Regions from separate parts of the Anoxybacillus ayderensis genome, predicted to be linked through region 4. Evidence: riboswitches for the same ligand, from Rfam matches in the RefSeq annotation. Region 4 holds a riboswitch; each other region holds the start of a gene.
What was found. A riboswitch is a leader RNA that binds a small molecule or an ion and turns the genes downstream of it on or off. The one in region 4 is predicted to bind S-adenosylmethionine.
Positions count from the first base shown of each region.

Region 1 (4,042 bases), on a different contig from region 4:
GTTGTTTGTGCAAATCGCGGTGGGGTTACAACTATCGTCACTGAACAACAAACAGGATTATTACGCTCTCCTGATGATTTAAACACTTGGAAAGAAGCAATTGAATACTTATTGAAAGATGAACAAAAAAGAAAGCAAATGGGGAAATGTGGTCGAGAATATGCAAAAACAAAAGACTGGAATAACATATTCATCGAACTTCTTTCTCATTATGAACAAGTGGTGCACAAACGTTTCTCTCATTACGCGTAAGAGCGAGCAAGGGGCGATTCACTTTCCTTCTGAGTAAACAGCATGCCAAACCATAATGTCCAACATTTTTAGCTACTATCGCTTTTCCCTGTCCCATGATCATCAAACAACTGCAAAAGAACATACTTGTGAAAAAAGAGAGAGCTACATTCCGTAACTCTCTCTCCTTTCTTACTTCGCCAACTGTAACGCTTGTTGTTTTAACACTTCTGCTTTATCTGTACGTTCCCAAGGAAGATCAATATCTGTGCGACCAAAGTGACCGTAAGCAGCTGTTTGTTTGTAAATCGGGCGACGAAGATCAAGCATTTTAATAATGCCCGCCGGACGAAGGTCAAAGTTGTTGCGCACCACTTCAATTAATACATCTTCAGATACTTTGCCCGTGCCGAACGTATCAATTGAAATCGATACAGGTTTTGCAACACCGATCGCATATGCTAACTGCACTTCACATTTATCTGCAAGACCTGCCGCGACAATGTTTTTCGCTACGTAACGCGCCGCATAGGCTGCTGAGCGGTCTACTTTCGTTGGGTCTTTTCCTGAGAATGCCCCGCCGCCGTGACGTGCATAACCACCGTATGTGTCAACGATAATTTTACGTCCCGTCAACCCTGCGTCACCTTGTGGACCACCGATGACGAAACGTCCTGTTGGGTTGATAAAATATTTTGTGTTTTCATCGATCAATTCTGCCGGAACGACAGGTTGAATGACATGCTCTTTAATGTTGCGTACAATTTGATCTTGTGTAATTTCTGGATGATGTTGTGTAGAAACAACGATCGTATCGATACGTACAGGTTTGCCGTTTTCATCGTACTCGACTGTCACTTGCGTTTTTCCGTCTGGACGTAAGTACGGTAAAATGTCTTCTTTACGCACTTCCGCTAAACGGCGTGCAAGTTTGTGTGCTAGAGAAATTGGTAGCGGCATAAGTTCTTTCGTTTCGTTGCACGCGAAGCCAAACATTAATCCTTGGTCACCTGCACCGATCGCTTCGATTTCTTCATCTGTCATTTGTCCTTCGCGAGCTTCTAACGCTTTGTCAACACCCATTGCGATATCTGGTGACTGTTCATCAATTGACGTCAATACTGCGCACGTATCTGCATCAAAGCCGTATTTTGCACGCGTATAGCCAATTTCACGAATTGTTTCACGAACAATTTTCGGAATATCTACATATGTAGATGTTGTAATTTCTCCACTCACTAAAACAAGTCCTGTTGTTACGCTCGTTTCGCACGCGACACGGGCATTCGGATCATTCGCTAAAATCGCATCTAAAATCGCATCGGAAATTTGGTCACAAATTTTATCCGGATGCCCTTCCGTTACAGATTCAGATGTAAACAGACGACGTTTAGGCATTCAAACATTCCTCCTCAGTATAATGAAAAATGATACGGTACTCATCCCTCTTATTATGGTCTATCGTGAAAAAAACCTTTCCCTTAGAGGAAAGGTTTTTGCATTTGTCTGCGCCTTTCACTCTTATCGTTCAAGGGCGTCCCCTTGCCACAGGTTAGCACCTTTTCACGTATGTGACGGTTGCTGGGCTTCATCGGGCCTGTCTCCCTCCACCAACTCGGGATAAGAGTATCCGTTCATCTCAGCATCATATCACATCTGTATGAAGCGAGTCAACGTTTTTTCTACTGTAATGATCTTGAAAATAAATTCAAGAAAAATACACGAATTAGTATGGACTATTTATCAAAATGTGTTATACTTTTTACATAAAGATAAATCAAACAAAGGTAGGTTTTGTCCGATGAATTCCATTGAATTGACGAACAAATTATCAACACTCTTACAAAGGGATGGGGTTTTTCATAACTTATCTGTACCACGATTAGTAGAAAAAGTATTAACTCGCAAAGAAGGCGTTCTCACTTCATCAGGAGCAGTTTGTGCAACAACTGGGAAATATACAGGTCGTTCTCCAAAAGATAAATATATTGTGGAAGAACCGTCTGTGAAACATAAAATTGATTGGGGAACTGTCAATCAACCAATTTCTGAAGAAGTATTTGATAAACTGTACAATAAAGTGATCGATTATTTAATGACGAAAGAAGAAATATTTGTATTCAACGGCTTTGCAGGCGCGGATCCAGCTTATCGTTTGCCAATTCAAGTTGTCAATGAATTTGCTTGGCATAACTTATTTGCCCATCAATTGTTTATTCGTCCAACAACGGAAGAATTACAAACGCATGAACCACAATTTACGGTCATTTCTGCACCGACATTTAAAGCGGATCCAGCTGTTGACGGCACGCGTTCAGAAACGTTTATTATCATCTCATTTGAACGTCGTACCGTGCTGATTGGTGGAACAGAATATGCAGGGGAAATGAAAAAATCGATTTTCTCGGTCATGAACTTTTTATTGCCAGAACAAGGAATCTTTCCGATGCATTGTTCAGCAAACGTAGGTCAAGAAGGAGATGTGGCGCTCTTTTTCGGTTTATCGGGCACAGGAAAGACAACGCTTTCTGCTGACCCAAACCGTCGCCTAATTGGCGATGACGAACACGGTTGGTCAAATAACGGCGTGTTCAACATTGAGGGCGGATGTTATGCGAAATGCATTAACTTATCACGCGAAAAAGAGCCGCAAATTTTCGATGCGATTCGCTTCGGTTCCGTATTAGAAAACGTCATGATTGATCCAGACACGCGCATACCAAACTATGACGATGCGACGTTAACCGAAAATACGCGCGCAGCATACCCGCTTGAAGCAATGGACAATATCGTCCAACCGAGCGTTGCAGGTCATCCGCATACGATCGTCTTTTTAACGGCCGATGCGTTTGGTGTATTGCCTCCAATTAGCAAATTAACAAAAGAACAAGCAATGTATCATTTCTTAAGCGGCTATACAAGCAAGTTAGCGGGCACAGAGCGCGGAATTACTGCACCTGAAGCAACGTTTTCTACTTGCTTTGGCTCACCGTTTTTACCGCTTCCTGCAACACGCTATGCAGACATGCTCGGACAAAAAATTGACGCTCATGGCGTGCAAGTATTTTTAGTCAACACCGGTTGGACAGGAGGCGGATACGGTGTTGGTGAACGGATGAAACTGTCTTATACGCGCGCAATGGTCAAAGCTGCGTTGGAAGGCGAATTAAACAACGTAGAAACCGTTCAAGACCCAATTTTCGGTCTGCATATTCCGCTTCACGTCCCAGGTGTACCTGATGAAGTATTGCAACCAAAAAGCACATGGGCAGATCAAGAAGCATATGAACAAAAAGCAAAAGAACTTGCGGCGAAGTTCCGTGAAAACTTTAAAAAATTCACAAACGTTGATCCACGCATTGAACAATTCGGGGGACCGATCGCATAAATGAAAAGGCTGCCTGTTTTCGGCAGCTTTTTCATTTTTCATATGTTCGTACAAACCATTTCATTCAATGAAACATATAGTAGTACATAGAAATAAAGAAAAGGAGGCTAAAAATGAATGAACTATTTGCGATTCCTCAATTAAAAGATATACGCCATCTTCTTCCCACTCGCTCTGGCCAATCGTATAAAAAAACAACACTTGAACAAAAAACGCACATTATTATTCATCATAGTTTAACGAAAACAGGCTCGGCATTTGCGTTCGCCAATTATCATGTAAGTAAAGGATGGCCAGGCATCGGATACCATTTTGTCATTGAACAAGACGGAACGATTCATTTTTGCAACGACTTAGAAACGATTAGCTACCATGTCGGCAACCATAACAGTTACTGCATCGGCATTTGTTTAACAGGCGATT
Region 1 covers NZ_JACDUV010000004.1:41,140-45,181, reverse strand. The annotation lists gene HNR63_RS06895 (glycosyltransferase family 4 protein) at 1-252, shown strand, start outside; gene metK (methionine adenosyltransferase) at 424-1,629, opposite strand; SAM riboswitch class I at 1,750-1,858, opposite strand; gene pckA (phosphoenolpyruvate carboxykinase (ATP)) at 2,033-3,619, shown strand; gene HNR63_RS06880 (N-acetylmuramoyl-L-alanine amidase) at 3,733-4,042, shown strand, end outside.
Region 1: another riboswitch for S-adenosylmethionine. It lies ahead of metK (methionine adenosyltransferase); the one in region 4 lies ahead of mtnW (2,3-diketo-5-methylthiopentyl-1-phosphate enolase).

Region 2 (4,042 bases), 140 kb from region 4:
GGGCAGTGATCGTTAAATATTCGTTACATCCTTCATATGCTTCACCGCCAAAATCGTCTGCGGTTAAGTTGGCGGCTTGGATCATCGTCCCCATCGCTCCATCAATAATTAAAATTTTCTTTTCAAGCTGTTCAAATAAACTAGCCATGATAAACCGTCCTTTCTTTTGCGAGCCGCTCTTTTTCATGAATGTAGCGAACGAGTTCGACCGTCATATCGTAACGTAAAAATGGTGTAATTAAATAAATGCCTTGGAATAAATCGAACGCGGCATCGATGAGCGCTTTTGCGATCGCTAATCCTTCTTTTGTTGATTGAACACGGTCGTTTGCGCACATGGCCATGCGGTTGCGAATGTCGTCAGACAATGTAATGCCCGGCACTTCGTGATGTAAAAAGTCAGCGTTGCGCGCGCTTGTGAGCGGCATAATGCCGATGTAAATGGGCGTCGGTAAATGTTTCGTCGCTTCATACACGTCTTCGATTTGTTTTTCGCTATAAAGCGGCTGTGTTAAAAAGTAGTGCGCCCCGCATTCAATTTTTTTCTCGAGCCGCTTCACCGCTTTATCTAAATGGCGTACGTTCGGGTTAAAGGCGGCAGCGATCGAAAAGTTCGTTTTTTGTCCGAGCGGTTTTCCTGAGTACGAAAGCCCTTCGTTAAATTGGCGAATTAACGAAATGAGGTCAAACGATGATAAATCGTAGACGGACGTTGCGCCCGGAAAGTCGCCTACTTTTGACGGATCGCCTGTTAAAGCGAGCACGTCGGTCATGCCGAGCGTATGAAGCCCCATTAAGTGCGACTGCAAGCCGATTAAGTTTCGATCGCGGCATGTAATATGAATGAGCGGGCGCATGCCGAGCTGTTGTTTGACGATCGTGCCGACAGCGACGTTGCTAATGCGCGGTGTCGCAAGCGAATTGTCGGCAAGCGTTAAGGCATCAATGTTCGCTTCTTTTAACGCCTTTGCTCCTTCTAAAAATGTCGTTAAGCCGAGTTTTTTCGGCGGATCGAGCTCGACGATAATCGATCGGCGCGTGCGAGCGATGTCGGCAAGAGAAGGGGCTGTCGTTTGTTTTTCTTCTTGGACGACGATCGGATGGCGCTGTTTTACTTCTTTTTTATATACAGGTGTGCGATCGGAAAGGGCGCGAGCAATGGCCGCAATATGTTTTGGCGTCGTGCCGCAACAGCCGCCGATAAGCCGAACTCCTTGCTCGCGAAAGGCGCGCGCCGTTTCTTCAAAATATTGTTCGCTCGTTTCGTAAATAAAGCGACCGTCGCGATATTGCGGCAAGCTTGCGTTCGGATATACCGATAAAAAAGCGCGTGTTGGAATCGGCACTTCTTCAAGCGAGCGCAACATATGGTACGGGCCGAGATGGCAATTTAAGCCGACGACATCGGCACCGAGTTGTTCTAATTCGGTCAGCGCTTCGGCAAGCGGCATTCCGTGTTGCAGAACGCCGATATCGTGCAACGTGACGTGGGCGATGATCGGCAACGTCGTTTCTTTGCGAGCGATGGAAAGCACCGTTTGCAATTCTTCGAAATCGTAATACGTTTCAAGCAAAAGTCCGTCGACCCCTTCGTTTAACAACACGTACAGCTGTTCACGAAACGTCCGTTTCACTTCTTCAAGCGAAATCGTGCTTTTATTCGTGCTGCGCAGTCCTCCGATCGTACCGAGCACGTAGGCGCGCCCTTTTGCCGCTTTTTTCGCAAGTTCGACCGCCGCTTCGTTTATTTTTTTTACGTCATCTTGCAGCCCGTAACGTGCTAGTTTCACGTAGTTGGCGCCGTATGTGTTCGTTTGAATGACTTCTGCGCCTGATTCAATATACGCTTCATGAATATGGACAATTTCTTCAGGTTTTGTGACGTTTAATTCTTCAAAACAACGATCGATGCCGTGCGCATATAATAATGTCCCCATCGCTCCATCAGCGATGACGATGCGTTCTTTTAAATCATCTAACAATCCCACGTCCATTCCTCCGTTTCTTCGTTTAAAGTAAAAAAGTCTTCCCCATAAGAAGAAGACTTGACGCGCTCCTTCTTATCTTCCAAGCGAATCGCTTGTCTGGACTTAGCACCTTGACGATCGTCAGGTTGCTGAAGGTTCATCGGGCCAGTCCCTCCCCTTCTCTCGATAAGATGTTGTATGAAGTTACTCATAAATGTAACTGATTTTTTAGAAATATTCAACTATTTTATTTCAAAAAAGAAAAAGAAGGCAAAGCGCCTTCTTAACGGTAGTTGACGAATTGAACGTCAATCGGTAAATCTGCCTCGCGAATGGCGGCGATCACTTTTTGTAGGTCGTCTTTACTTTTGCCGCTGACGCGAATTTGGTCTTCTTGAATTTGACTTTTTACTTTTAAGCCTGTATTTTTAATGATTGTGTTAATTTTTTTCGCATTGTCTTTGTCGATGCCTTGGACGAGTTTCGCACGTTGGCGCACCGTTCCGCCAGATGCTGCTTCCACTTTTCCGTACTGAATGTTTTTTGTCGGCACGCCGCGTTTAATGAGTTTGCCGATGAGCACATCTTTGAGTTGCTCCAGTTTAAACTCATCGTCAGAAATGAGAATGAGTTCATCTTTTTCAAGCGAAATGTCGCTTTTGCTTCCTTTAAAGTCGTAGCGGTTTTGAATTTCTTTTAACGCGATGTTGACTGCGTTCGTCACTTCCGACAAATCGACTTTTGACACAATATCAAATGAACTTTCTTTTGACATATGAACCACCTCAGCATAAATTCGTTGTGCTTCCATTATAGTCGATTGTTGGCATACGAACAACTTTACAAAATCTTTATATTATAAAAAGTAAACAAAATGTCGGAATGTGTCGATATAATAAATGAAGCACGATTTGATCGAGAGATAAGGAGATGAGGAAATTTGATGAAAAAAATGATTTCACTCTTGATGGCATTCGTTTTGTTGCTTGCCGCAGGGTGTTCGCAAACGGGTTCTTTTCAACCGAAAGAGCGAATAAAAGTGGGCATTATGTTGTCAGACGTCGGACTCGGTGATCAGTCATTTAGCGATTCGGCGTTTAAAGGATTAATGAAGGCGCGCGATGAACTCGGCATCTTTTTTGACTACCGTGAGTTAAAAGAAACCGAGACGTATGAAAAAGGATTAACGGAGCTCGTTGAAGCAGGAAACGATCTCGTCATCGGATTAGGATTTATGGTGCAACAAGATTTAGAAAAAGTCGCGAAAAAATATCCGAAACAGCAATTCGTATTAATTGATGCGGTATCTGACCTACCGAACATTACATCGATTACGTTTAAAGAAGATGAAGGAAGCTTTTTAGCGGGCGTAGTCGCTGGCATGTTGACGAAAACGAACAACGTCGGTTTCGTTGGCGGAGCGGATGTGCCGCTTATTCGTAAATTTGCGAACGGTTTTATTCAAGGGGTAAAAGCGGTTAAACCGGAAGCGAACGTGCAAGAAGTGTATGCCGGCAATTTCGGTGATGATAAGCTTGGGGCGCAAATTGCAAAACAAATGATCGCAAATGGGGCAGACGTCTTGTATGCGGCGGCTGGATTTACAGGTGTCGGCGTGCTGCGCGAGGCGGAAATGAATAAAAAATATGCGATCGGTGTCGATAGCGACCAATATTTTTATGCGGAAAAAGCGGTTGTTACATCGATGTTAAAAAATGTCGATGTCGCATTATATACAGTCATTAAACAATACGTTGAAACGAAAGAAGTGCCAAAAGGGACGGTTCAGCTTGGCTTAAAAGAAAATGGCGTCGATTTGGCACCGATTCGCGTCGTGACGTTCACTCCAGAGCAACAAGCGACGCTTGAAAAATGGAAAGAAAAAGCGACAAACGGCATCGCAAAATAAAGGAGGAATATGATGACGATTAAACAACGATTGTTATTTCACTCATTAGCTACACCCGTCATTGCAGGGGCTATTATTGTGTTTATTATTATAAATATGCTTTCGATTCAATCGTCGAATCAAGATTTTGTGCCGCTCATGATGAAATCACAACATTTGCAGGCGG
Region 2 covers NZ_JACDUV010000002.1:153,179-157,220, forward strand. The annotation lists gene metH (methionine synthase) at 1-148, opposite strand, end outside; gene HNR63_RS03080 (bifunctional homocysteine S-methyltransferase/methylenetetrahydrofolate reductase) at 141-1,988, opposite strand; SAM riboswitch class I at 2,058-2,160, opposite strand; gene HNR63_RS03085 (YajQ family cyclic di-GMP-binding protein) at 2,251-2,742, opposite strand; gene HNR63_RS03090 (BMP family lipoprotein) at 2,911-3,876, shown strand; gene HNR63_RS03095 (methyl-accepting chemotaxis protein) at 3,886-4,042, shown strand, end outside.
Region 2: another riboswitch for S-adenosylmethionine. It lies ahead of HNR63_RS03080 (bifunctional homocysteine S-methyltransferase/methylenetetrahydrofolate reductase); the one in region 4 lies ahead of mtnW (2,3-diketo-5-methylthiopentyl-1-phosphate enolase).

Region 3 (4,042 bases), on a different contig from region 4:
AAGCGTTTATCAATTACGTGAAGGAAAGTTTGATGTAACGTTTGAAGTAAATCGATCGGATGAAATTGGGGAACTAGCCAACGCTTTTGCGTATACGGTACATGAGTTGCGTACGATTATCGATGGGGTGACGCGCACATCTGTCGACTTGAATGAGTCTGCTGGACAAATGTTGAAACGTACAGAAGAAGCTGCTCACCGTATTGAATGCGTGTCGGAGGATATCGATCGTATTTCTAGTGAAACGAATCAACAGCAAGCATATATTGAACGCATTAGCTTAACGATTGATGAAATGTCTCGCGCACTCCAGTCCATTGCTTCGTCTTTAGACGAAACGGTACATGCATCGCAGCACATTAGTCATTTATCGCAAAAGGGAAAAGAGAAAATGGAAGGTTCTACTTATCAAATGAAGAAAATTTCTGAAAAACAGCAAATATCGGTGCAACTTGTCCAAGAGCTTGAAAATAAATCGAAAGAGATTCATCAAATTGTAGAGCTTATTTCTCAAATTGCTGCACAAACCAATTTATTAGCTTTAAACGCAGCGATTGAAGCAGCGAGAGCAGGAGAGCATGGGAAAGGGTTTGCCGTTGTATCGGAGGAAGTGCGAAAGCTAGCTGAACAATCAAGTGAAGCGGCAAGCACGATCGCTGGATTAATTGAAGATATTTTAGTAAAGATGGAACGAGCGGTGAAAGCGATGAATGAAAGCACGCAAGAAATTTATTCTGGAACGAGTGTTTTAGCTGAAACAGGAGCCTCGTTTTACGAAATTATTCAAGAAGTCGCGCGCGTCTCGGATCAAATTGAGTCGATTTCAGCTGCCACAGAGCAATTAAGTTCAAGCAGCGAACAAGTCGTAGATGCCTCTCGTGCTGTTCAAGCGATCGCAAAACGAACGGCTAGTTCGATGACCACTTTTGCTGGCGAAATGCATCAACAGGCCGTTTTCACTCAACAATTGAGCGATACTTCGAAGGAGCTACATCATTTATCACATAAACTTCAAGAAATGATTCGACACTTGAATCGACGTGCAATGTAAGGACGTTAAGGGAAACATCTTCCAATTTTTTATATAATAATTTTTATTGACATCGTCCTTCTTTCGATGATATACTCACATTCGTAGTTCAACATCATTCTTGAATACATTAAAACGTTAACTGAATAAAGCGTTTAAAAGCGCTCTTATCAAGAGAGGTGGAGGGATGTGCCCGATGAAACCCGGCAACCGTCAGCGCTGCTGAAATGGTGCCAATTCACACAAAGCGTTTGCTTTGAGAGATAAGAGACAGAATGGACGATAACGCCTTTCTGTTCTCTTGAACAGAAAGGCTTTTTTCATGGAAGGAAGGTGACAGCGACGTGATTACTTTATCAAATGTAACGAAAGTATACAAAGCAGCAAGCGGAAATGTGACTGCGGTCGATCATGTAAACTTGCATATTGCAGAAGGAGAAATTTTCGGCATCATCGGTTATAGCGGAGCGGGAAAAAGTTCGCTTATTCGATTGTTAAATGGACTAGAAAAGCCGACAAGCGGTGAAGTCATTGTCGATGGAAAAGATATGGGGAAAATTAGTGGGAAACAATTACGACAAGCTCGTCAGCAAATCGGGATGATTTTCCAACATTTCAACTTACTTTGGTCGCGAACGGTGCGTGAAAATATTGCTTTCCCGTTAGAAATTGCCGGTGTGCCGAAAGAGGAACGGATGAAGCGTGTCGATGAGCTCATTCAACTCGTCGGCTTGCAAGGAAGAGAAAATGCATATCCGTCGCAATTGAGCGGAGGGCAAAAACAGCGCGTCGGCATTGCGCGTGCGTTAGCGAACAACCCGAAAGTGTTGCTATGTGATGAAGCGACGTCGGCCCTTGACCCACAAACAACCGATTCGATTTTAGATTTGCTCGTCGATATTAATAAACGTCTCGGTTTAACGATCGTGTTAATTACACACGAAATGCATGTCATTCGTAAAATTTGCGATCGCGTAGCGGTCATGGAAAACGGAAAAATTGTTGAAATGGGCGAAGTGCTTCATGTATTCCGTAAGCCAGAGCAACCGATTACGAAACGATTCGTCCAACAAGTGACGGAGCCGGAGGAAACGAAAGAAGCGATGTTGCATCTTCTTGAACGATATCCGAACGGCAAAGTTGTTCAACTTACATTCGTCGGCGAAGCGGCTGAGCAACCGCTCATCACGCAACTTATTCGCCAATTCGATTTGAATGTGAATATTTTGCAAGGGAAAATTTCGCAAACGCATCACGGTTCATATGGGGTGCTATTCATTCATTTAGACGGTGCGAATGAAGAAGTTGAGCGAGCGCTCGCTTTTATTCGCCAGCAAGAAGTGGAAGTGGAGGTGTTGGCGAATGTGGAATGAACTATTCCCGAACGTCGTTTGGGATAAAATATGGGCAGCGACAATGGAAACATTGTATATGACCGCTGTTTCTGTTGTAGCGACGTTTGTACTTGGCATTTTACTTGGTTTATTGCTGTTTTTAACGTCTAAGGGAAACATATGGGAAAATCGTTTCGTTAACGGTGCTATTGCGTCGTTCGTCAACATTTTCCGCTCGATTCCGTTTATTATTTTAATTATTTTGCTTATTCCGTTTACAAAACTTGTCGTTGGCACGATTCTTGGAGCAAACGCTGCGTTGCCAGCACTCATTATCGGTGCCGCACCGTTTTATGCGCGCATGGTAGAAATTGCGCTTCGTGAAATCGATAAAGGTGTCATTGAAGCCGCAAAAGCGATGGGTGCGACGACATCGACAATTATTTGGAAAGTGCTCCTTCCAGAAGCGCTTCCTGCACTTGTATCTGGAATTACAGTGACGGCGATTGCGCTCGTTGGATATACAGCGATGGCAGGAGTTGTTGGCGCTGGAGGGCTCGGAAATTTAGCGTATTTAGAAGGGTTTCAACGCAACAATAACGATGTTACATTTGTTGCAACAGTGCTCATTTTAGTGATTGTCTTTATTATTCAGTTTATTGGTGACTTTGTCACTTCTAAAATAGATAAACGATAAAAAGGAGGAAGAAACAAATGAAGAAATGGATCTCTTTACTTGTTGCTGCAATTGTTGTTTTAGCGCTTGCTGCTTGCGGAAAAAGCGAAAGTGCGGAAGAAAAAACGAATAAACTTGTCGTTGGTGCATCAAACGTACCACATGCGGAAATTTTAGAGCGAGCAAAACCGATTTTAAAAGAAAAAGGGATTGAATTGGAAATCGTGACGTTCCAAGATTATGTATTGCCGAATAAAGCGTTAGCTGATAAAGAGTTAGATGCAAACTATTTCCAACACATTCCTTACTTAGAAGCACAAATGAAAGAACATGGTTATGATTTTGTTAACGCTGGCGGTATTCATATTGAACCAATCGGCGTATACTCTAAAAAATATAAAAGCCTTGAAGAACTACCAAACGGGGCAAAAATTATTATGAGCAACTCTGTTGCAGACCACGGTCGCATTTTATCGATGCTTGAAGAAAAAGGTTTAATTAAATTAAAAGATGGTGTTGATAAAACGAAAGCGACAGTTGATGATATCGTTGAAAATCCGAAAAACTTAGTGTTTGAAGCAGATGTCGAAGCTGGTTTACTTCCTCAAGTATATAAAAATGACGAGGGAGATGCGGTATTAATTAACGCTAACTATGCGTTAGATGCTGGCTTAGATCCAGCGAAAGATCCAATTGCGGTAGAGTCACCAGAAAACAATCCATATGTTAACATTATTGCGGTTCGTAAAGGTGACGAAACACGTAAAGAAATTCAAACGCTCGTTGAAGTGTTGCAATCAAAAGACATTCAAGACTTCATTTTAGAAAAGTATAACGGTGCAGTCATTCCAGCGACAAAATAAGGATGTCCATTCGGGCATCCTTTTATATTTTTCGGAAAACGACACATGATAAAAAGGAAGGAGGAGTGATTATGTCGATGGAACAATTTTTACACGAATATAAACAAGGGCTAGGAACGTTTACACAACAAATGCCGAA
Region 3 covers NZ_JACDUV010000001.1:373,918-377,959, forward strand. The annotation lists gene HNR63_RS01890 (methyl-accepting chemotaxis protein) at 1-1,051, shown strand, start outside; SAM riboswitch class I at 1,195-1,300, shown strand; gene HNR63_RS01895 (methionine ABC transporter ATP-binding protein) at 1,375-2,403, shown strand; gene HNR63_RS01900 (methionine ABC transporter permease) at 2,393-3,061, shown strand; gene HNR63_RS01905 (MetQ/NlpA family ABC transporter substrate-binding protein) at 3,079-3,903, shown strand; gene HNR63_RS01910 (carboxymuconolactone decarboxylase family protein) at 3,975-4,042, shown strand, end outside.
Region 3: another riboswitch for S-adenosylmethionine. It lies ahead of HNR63_RS01895 (methionine ABC transporter ATP-binding protein); the one in region 4 lies ahead of mtnW (2,3-diketo-5-methylthiopentyl-1-phosphate enolase).

Region 4 (4,042 bases):
CATTGGTTTTCAATCGCTCTCGCCATTAACAACGTGCGCCAATGATGAAGGCGAGCGAGCGGCCACTCCGCGACGACAAATAGCACTTCGGCCCCGTGTAATGTATGAGCGCGAATCCATTCTGGAAAACGAATGTCATAACAAATGACGCCTGCGCACGTCGTGTGAGCAAGCTCGAATACACCTAACGTTTCGCCAGCTTGCAAATACGTATGTTCATCCATCAATTTGAACAAATGAAGTTTACTATATTCGCTGACGACATGACCATGTCGGTCGACGACATACATCGTATTCGTCATTTGTTTGTCCGTTTTTTTTGCTACCGATCCGCCGACAATATGCACATCGTACGTGCGCGCAAGCGAGGAAAGAAACGTTTTTGTATCTTCGCCGTTTTCGTCGGCGATGTCCGTTAATCTCGTTAAATCGTAGCCTGTCGTCCATAGTTCTGGCAAAACGACGACGTCGACGTCACGCGCCATTTGTTCCATGTAGCGCACGATCGTTTGTTTGTTTTTTTCAGGCGCTCCAAACGCAATGTCCATTTGTATGCAAGCAATGTTCATTTCATTCACCTCGAAAAATTTTCTTTACATTTTGATTTTTACGATATATGATACATGACTAGAATTTCAACCTTTTTGTGAAGTAGGTGTGCGAAAAATGAAAACATTTCCGCAATCGAACTTGTTACAACAACTACCGAAGCAATTTTTTGCTTCGCTCGTTCAAAAAGTGAATGCGGTCATTGCTGAAGGGCATGACGTCATTAATCTTGGGCAAGGAAATCCGGATCAGCCGACCCCTGCTCATATTGTAAACGCGATGCAACAGGCGGTAGCAAAGCCAGCGTATCATAAATATTCACCGTTTCGCGGGTATTCGTTTTTGAAAGAAGCCGTAGCGACGTTTTACAAACGGGAGTATGGGGTAACGGTTGATCCCGAAAAAGAAGTCGCCATTTTATTTGGTGGGAAAGCCGGGCTCGTTGAAATGCCGCTTTGTTTATTGAACCCCGGCGATGTCGTGCTCGTTCCCGATCCCGGTTATCCGGACTATTGGTCGGGCGTTGTGCTCGCGCGGGCGCGCATGGAAATGATGCCGCTGCGAGCGGAAAACGACTTTTTGCCCGATTATGAGGAGTTAAACGAAGACGTTGTCCGCGAAGCAAAACTCATGTTTTTAAACTATCCGAACAACCCGACAGGTGCGACAGCAACGGAATCGTTTTTTAAAAAAACCGTTTCGTTTGCTGAAACATACGGCATTGCCGTCGTACACGATTTTGCGTACGGGGCGATTGGTTTTGATGGGAAAAAGCCAATCAGCTTTTTACAAGTCGAAGGGGCGAAAGATGTCGGCATTGAAATTTATACGTTTTCGAAAACGTACAATATGGCAGGATGGCGCATCGGCTTTGCGGTCGGAAACGAAAGCATGATTGAAGCGATCAACGTTTTGCAAGATCATTTGTATGTGAGCATGTTCGGTGCCATTCAAGAAGCGGCAGCGGTCGCGCTTTTACAGTCGCAACAATGCGTCGAGGAGCTTGTCGCCACGTATGAAGCAAGACGGAATACGTTTATTCGCGCGTTAAACGACATCGGCTGGAACGTCCAAGCGCCAGCAGGCTCGTTTTTTGCGTGGCTTCCGGTGCCAAAAGGATATACGTCTGAGACGTTTGCCAATCTTTTGCTTGAACAAGCGCATGTCGCTGTTGCCCCAGGCATCGGCTTTGGTGAGCATGGGAAAGGATATGTGCGCACAGGGCTACTCACAAGCGAAGAACGGCTAAAAGAAGCGGCGGAACGAATCGGGAGGCTACAACTTTTTTAAAAAATCGTTGACAAAATGAAAGACTGCTGTCATAATTCGAATTAAATTTATGAAAAATGAACCATTTGAAAAATTCCATACATTGCGAATTCTTATCAAGAGTAGGCGGAGGGACGAGCCCGATGAAGCCCGGCAACCGACTTAACAAACGTTAAGCACGGTGCTAATTCTCGCAGCAGTAGGCTGAGAGATAAGAAGAGACGAACAATTAGCCTCTTCTTATGAAGAGGTTTTTTATTTGTAAAGGAGTGGCACGATGATTACAGCAACATATTTGATTCATGATGACAAAGATTTGGCGAAAAAAGCGGAAGGGATTGCGCTTGGGCTTACTATCGGGTCGTGGACCGATTTGCCGCAGCTTGAACAAGAGCAGTTGAAAAAACATAAAGGTGTTGTTGAGTCCATTGAACAGCTTGAGGAAGATGAGCGAGTCAATACGTATTTCGGGAAGCGATTGAAACGGGCGCTCGTGCGCATTTCATATCCGAGCGTTAATTTTAGTGCCGATTTTCCAGCGATTTTGACGACGACGTTTGGCAAATTGTCGTTGGATGGAACGATTAAACTCGTTGACCTGACGTTTTCTGACGAATTAAAACGAGCGTTTCCGGGTCCGCGCTTTGGCATTGACGGCATTCGTGAAAAGCTTGGCGTCTTTGACCGTCCGCTTGTCATGAGCATTTTTAAAGCGGTCATCGGACGCGATTTGCGATATGTGACCGAGCAATTAAAACTGCAAGCGCTCGGCGGTGTCGATCTCGTGAAAGACGATGAAATTTTGTTTGAAAACGACTTGACGCCGTTTGAAAAACGCATCGTCGCAGGAAAAGAAGCGTTACAAGACGTGTACGAACAAACAGGGCATCGGACGTTATATGCGGTGAACTTAACAGGAAAAACGTTTGAACTAAAAGAAAAAGCGAAGCGCGCAGCGGAGTTAGGCGCGGACGTGTTGTTGTTTAACGTGTTTACATACGGACTTGACGTGCTGCAAGCGCTTCGCGAAGACGATGACATTCGTTTGCCGATCATGGCGCATCCGTCATTTAGCGGCGCGATCGCTTCCTCGCACGTGTATGGAGTGAGCTATGCGCTTCTTCTTGGCAAACTATTGCGCATGGCAGGAGCGGATTTTTCGCTTTTCCCGTCTCCGTACGGAAGCGTGGCGCTTGAAAAACAACAGACGCTTGCGATTGCCGATGAACTGACGAAAGAAGAGCCGTTTGTTCGCGCGTTCCCTGTCCCATCCGCTGGCATTCATCCGGGGCTTGTGCCGCTTTTAATTCGCGACTTTGGCATCGATTGTGTCATTAACGCAGGCGGCGGGGTGCACGGTCATCCGGCCGGAGCGGTTGGAGGCGGTCAAGCGTTTCGTGCCGCAGTAGAAGCGGTGCTTTCAGGGCGTTCGCTTCATGACGCGGCAAAAGAAAACGAACCGTTACGACAAGCGCTTGATTTATGGGGGAGCGCATCATGAAGCCAGTCATTTTTTGCGACTTTGACGGGACGATTACGTTAAACGATAACATTATTGCGATTATGAAACAGTTCGCTCCACCGGAGTGGGAAGCGATCAAAGACGATATACTTGCACAAAGATGTTCCGTACAACAAGGCGTCGGGCGCATGTTTTCTCTTTTACCGTCGTCATTGAAAGAACAAATCGTGCAATTTTTGCTTGACAACGCCCGCATTCGCGACGGATTTTCGGAGTTTGTCGCATTTACGAAACAAAAACACATTCCGCTTTATATCGTCAGCGGCGGCATCGACTTTTTCGTTTATCCGTTGTTAGACGGTTTGATTGAAAAAGAACGCATTTTTTGCAATCGCGCGGACTTTCGCGGTGAAACGATTCAAATTACGTGGCCGTATGCGTGCGATGAACATTGTCAAAATGAATGCGGCTGTTGCAAGCCGTCTCTTCTTCGTAAACTCGCGCCAAAAGGAGCGAAAACGATTGTGATTGGCGATTCGATTACGGATTTAGCGGCGGCAAAATTAGCGGATCATGTCATCGCCCGCGACTTTTTGCTTGAAAAATGCCGTGAGCTTCACTTACCGCATACGCCGTTTGCGACGTTTTATGATGTCATCAATGCGTTAAAAGAAAGCGAGGTGGTCGCATGAGGCAAAAAAAATGGGAAGAGCTTGCCGAGGTGAAACGGGAGCTAGCGGCGCGCGATTGGTTTATGGGAAC
Region 4 covers NZ_JACDUV010000002.1:290,507-294,548, forward strand. The annotation lists gene HNR63_RS03810 (carbon-nitrogen family hydrolase) at 1-569, opposite strand, end outside; gene HNR63_RS03815 (pyridoxal phosphate-dependent aminotransferase) at 667-1,839, shown strand; SAM riboswitch class I at 1,929-2,036, shown strand; gene mtnW (2,3-diketo-5-methylthiopentyl-1-phosphate enolase) at 2,096-3,319, shown strand; gene HNR63_RS03825 (2-hydroxy-3-keto-5-methylthiopentenyl-1-phosphate phosphatase) at 3,316-3,972, shown strand; gene HNR63_RS03830 (methylthioribulose 1-phosphate dehydratase) at 3,969-4,042, shown strand, end outside.